DNA from 2 places in the Oceanospirillum sp. genome. Region 1 is predicted to be linked to the other one. Evidence: predicted binding sites of a transcription regulator. Region 1 holds the regulator's gene; the other holds the start of a gene.
The links. The regulator FliA, encoded in region 1, starts transcription of late flagellar genes. The targets are predictions, from matches to a motif close to CTAAAGTTNNNNNNNNNNCNGCCGATA.
Positions count from the first base shown of each region.

Region 1 (2,207 bases):
AGCCCAGAAGATGCAGCTATTAGAGCGATGCAGTCTGAGATCCAAGGGTTGAGAGAACTTCTTCGAGAGCAAATGAAGGAGACGATGTCTGAGAGAAAGCCTGTTGAGGCTATGCTTTATAAGCGTCTACGTCGAATGGGGCTTTCTGAGCATTTTGCTGTAAGAATTATTGAAAGTGCTTCATTAGCTGATGATGTTGAGTTTTCGGCTGCTTGGGAAAAGTCTGTCGACCAGATTCGAGCGCAAGTGTTGACTACAGGCTCAGATGTTATTGATCAGGGCGGGATTGTGGCTCTTATGGGGCCAACTGGTGTAGGAAAAACAACCTGCATTGGAAAGCTGGCTGCCCGATATGTTTTAAAATATGGCCCCGATAGCATGGCGTTGGTGACTACTGATTGTTATCGGGTTGCTGCCTATGAGCAGCTCAGGACCTTCGGTCGTATTCTTGGGGTTCCTGTTCGCGTTGTCGATGAGAAAAATTCGCTGGATGCTACGCTTAAATCATTGAAGACCAAGGCGCTTATTTTAATTGATACTGCTGGCCTTAGTGTTCAGGATCCAAATATGAGGGAGCAGTTTTCCTTATTAGAGACCGCTTCAGTTAGAATTCGTAAATATTTAGTGTTGAGTGCAATCAGCCAGCAACAGGTTTTGCAATCGACATATGAGGCCTATAGGCGACACGGTTTGAATGGGTGTGTTGTTACTAAGCTGGATGAAGCAACAAGTGCAGGTGAGGTGATCAGTCTTATAGCTGATAACAGGCTGCCTCTTGCATATTTGGCCAGTGGCCAAAAGATTCCGGATGATTTGAGGCTAGGAGATTCAGGCGTACTTGTGAGTAACGCTCTGGAGCTGCTTGAAAAGAACGAAACTAACCAAAATCCGGAACGATAGAGACGGGAGGTCGCTATCTATGGCTCTGGTAATGAGTTCAGGTATGTACTATTCCGGCAAAACAGTGACAAGCAGTCTGGTTGACGAGCATGCTCCTTTGGTCAAGAAAGTTGCTCAGCATCTTCTAAGCCGGCTGCCCCAAACCGTTATGCTTGATGATCTGATCCAGGCGGGGATGATAGGTCTTATTGAAGCCTCTCAAAAGTTTGATGGCTCGAAAGGTGCGAGTTTTGAAACATATGCTTCGATTCGTATTCGGGGTGCAATGCTTGATGAGGTTCGCAGGTATGATTGGGCTCCTCGCTCTGTTCACAGAAATAGCCGAAGGGTTTCCGAGGCGATTAAACAGGTTGAGGCTAGGACGGGCCGTGATGCCCGTGATAGTGAAATAGCAGCCGAAATGGGGGTTACTGCCGAAGAGTATAATCACTATGTGCGCGACACTGCCGGAACTAAGCTGTTCAGTTTTGATGAAATAACCGATAACGAAGACAGTAGCTTCGAGGTGGCGGATGAAACATCGGCAGAGCCTGATGAGGCTGTTGAAGGTGGTGCGTTTCAAAGGGCTTTGGCAGATGCCATCGCTGGGCTTCCTGAGAGGGAACAAATGGTTTTGGCACTTTATTACACTGAGGGTTTGAATCTGAAAGAGATTGGTTCGGTTCTCGATGTAAGTGAGTCAAGAGTCAGTCAGATACACAGCCAGGCAGCCTTAAGGCTAAGGTCTCGTTTATCTGAGTGGAAGTAATTACATTATATATATTTGATAAATGAATAATTGTAGTATTCTAGTAGTGGCAAATTGGGTGAGTGGAGGTTGCCTTGGATAAGAATATGAAGATTCTCATTGTGGATGATTTTTCCACCATGAGACGGATCGTCAAAAACCTGCTTCGTGACTTGGGTTTTACTAATACGCATGAGGCTGATGACGGTCTGACCGCCATCCCTTTATTGGAAACAGGCAACTTTGACTTTCTGGTAACGGATTGGAATATGCCAGGTATGACAGGTTTTGACCTGCTTAAGACTTGTCGTGCTGATCCTAAACTGAAAGATTTGCCTATTCTGATGGTTACAGCAGAGGCCAAACGTGAGCAGATTGTTGCAGCGGCTCAGGCTGGTGTAAATGGCTATATTGTTAAGCCTTTCACGGCTGCCGTTCTCAAGGAAAAAATCGAAAAGATTTTTGAACGAATTGAACAGCAGTAATTGGCTGCTGGGAATTTTGGCCAGTCAAGTCATTCATTAAGATAAAGGTCTCAGGTTATGGCTCTGAAAAGCCCGGGTGGACAGCAAACAACCGA
Region 1 covers NZ_CEYNZH010000003.1:130,206-132,412, reverse strand. Annotated here, with positions in the region: gene flhF (flagellar biosynthesis GTPase FlhF) at 1-900, shown strand, start outside; gene AC4GL5_RS02725 (RNA polymerase sigma factor FliA) at 920-1,648, shown strand; gene AC4GL5_RS02720 (chemotaxis response regulator CheY) at 1,735-2,112, shown strand; gene AC4GL5_RS02715 (protein phosphatase CheZ) at 2,170-2,207, shown strand, end outside.

Region 2 (2,207 bases), on a different contig from region 1:
ACCGTACACTGTCTGATGATGATCGTAGCGCGCTAGGTCAGGAATTTACCAAGCTGCTAAATGTGAATAACGATATTGCTGACCGAACTGCATATGGCACACTGAAGATTCTGAACGGTGATTCTCCTGAATCAGGCTTTCAGATTCAATCCGGTGCTCAGGCGGGTGAGCAGGATACAGTGACGACTGGTAATGCAGAGCTCACAGCGTTGTTTGGTGAGTATGGTCGCAGCAGCGGTGCAACCGCTACTCTTAAAATGTCTGCCATGTCTGTTGCTAATATAGGACAGTTCGGTGCAATGGGTGATATGGTTGCAGCGTATGCCGCTTTAACTGGTACATCTAATATTTCTGCGGCTAACCAAGCTCTGTTTGGTTTTGGTACCGGTGATTCAATCACAGTTGCTGATTATGGTACTGACAAAGATCAGGGGGCAGAGATTAACATTGCTAACCTGACAAAGCTGCTTACTGATACGCCGGGGCGTGTTTCTGCGGGTAATGCTTCTCATGTGGCAGCAGCAGTGGCAGGTGCTTTTTCTATTGATACTGCTGCTAATATTGACTCTGTTGCTGGCTTCTCTGACGCGCAGCTGGATAAAATCACAGGTCATCTGACGGATACGCTTCTGGATGCTATGAGTGGTCTGATCACTCAGGTTGATAAGCAGCGTGCTAAGCTGGGTGCAGAGCAGAATGGTTTGGCGTCTACCGTACGTAACAACACCACAGCGGTTGTAAACGTATCTGACTCTCGTTCCCGCATTCAGGACACAGACTTTGCATCTGAAACGGCTGAGCTGACCCGTAACCAGATCATTCAGCAGGCCTCTACGACTATTCTGTCTCAGGCGAATCAGTTGCCACAGACCGCTCTGTCATTACTGCGTTAATTGATTAACGGCAGTAAAAAATCCCGCTTTGGCGGGATTTCAGAGTATTGATAAACCCCTGCAATTTATTGCAGGGGTTTATTTTTGCGTAAAAAATGAAAAATGGTAAAAACGGATCTATCTAATCTATTGATTGCAAAGGATTTAAAAAATACGCATTTTTGGAAAAAAGTGTGAAAAATAGGTGTGCGGACTTTGTCAGCAGCCTGAAATCCCGCTTCAGTGGGATTTTTTTATTTCAAATAATATAGGATGCTAAAGGAATGCGTCAAAAAGCCGATATGGATAAGACAAAGGTGACGCAATCACGGTCTCAGAGATTGGATTAAACCTTTAGTCGTTTATTAATGTAAGTTGAAGGGGTGTGCCCATGGCTTTATATGTAAATACCAATGTTTCTGCGCTGAATGGCCAGAAAAACCTGTCAAATGTGACAGATCGTATGAACAGTTCTTTTGAGAAACTGTCTTCGGGTAGTCGCATCAACAGTGCTCGTGATGATTCGGCGGGTCTGCAGATTTCTGATCGTCTGACAACTCAGATCACAGGTCTGAACCAGGCAAGTCGTAACGCCAATGATGGTATCTCTATTGCTCAGATCGCTGAAGGTGCTTTGGGTGAGGTGACTAACAACATTCAACGTATGCGTCAGCTTGTGGTGCAAGGCGGTAACCGTACACTGTCTGATGATGATCGTAGCGCGCTAGGTCAGGAATTTACCAAGCTGCTAAATGTGAATAACGATATTGCTGACCGAACTGCATATGGCACGCTGAAGATTCTGAACGGTGATTCCCCTGAATCAGGCTTTCAGATTCAATCCGGTGCTCAGGCAGGTGAGCAGGATACGGTGACTACGGGGAATGCGGAGCTTGCAGCCCTGTTTGGTGGCGTTGCAGACGCTGAAGGTGTAACGGGTGATCTGTCTACACTGAGTACTGGCTTCAATACTGCAGGTACTATCGGTAAAATGGTTGCGGCTTACGCTGTAATTAATAATGTGAGTACCGGGGTTGCCACTAATGCTCTGTTTGGTACTAGCCGTGAAGGTAAGATTGCTGACCTTGGCAAAGATGGCGTATCTGGCGTTGTGAATATTGCGGCGCTGACGACAATCCTTGAAGCTGAGGCAACGACTTCTTCGGCTGTTGCATCAAACATAATGGCTATCGCTAATGTGAAAACTACGGTCGGGATTACTGGGACCGTAAGTGCAGGTTATAGTGATGCGCAGCTTAATGAAATTCATGGTTTCGCAACAGACACTTTGCTGGACGCCATGAGTGGTCTGATCACTCAGGTAGACACTCAGCG
Region 2 covers NZ_CEYNZH010000004.1:139,904-142,110, forward strand. Annotated here, with positions in the region: gene AC4GL5_RS03500 (flagellin N-terminal helical domain-containing protein) at 1-893, shown strand, start outside; gene AC4GL5_RS03505 (flagellin N-terminal helical domain-containing protein) at 1,264-2,207, shown strand, end outside.
Region 2: AC4GL5_RS03505 (flagellin N-terminal helical domain-containing protein) is a predicted target of FliA. The motif match lies at 1,149-1,175, and genes of this name have one in related genera.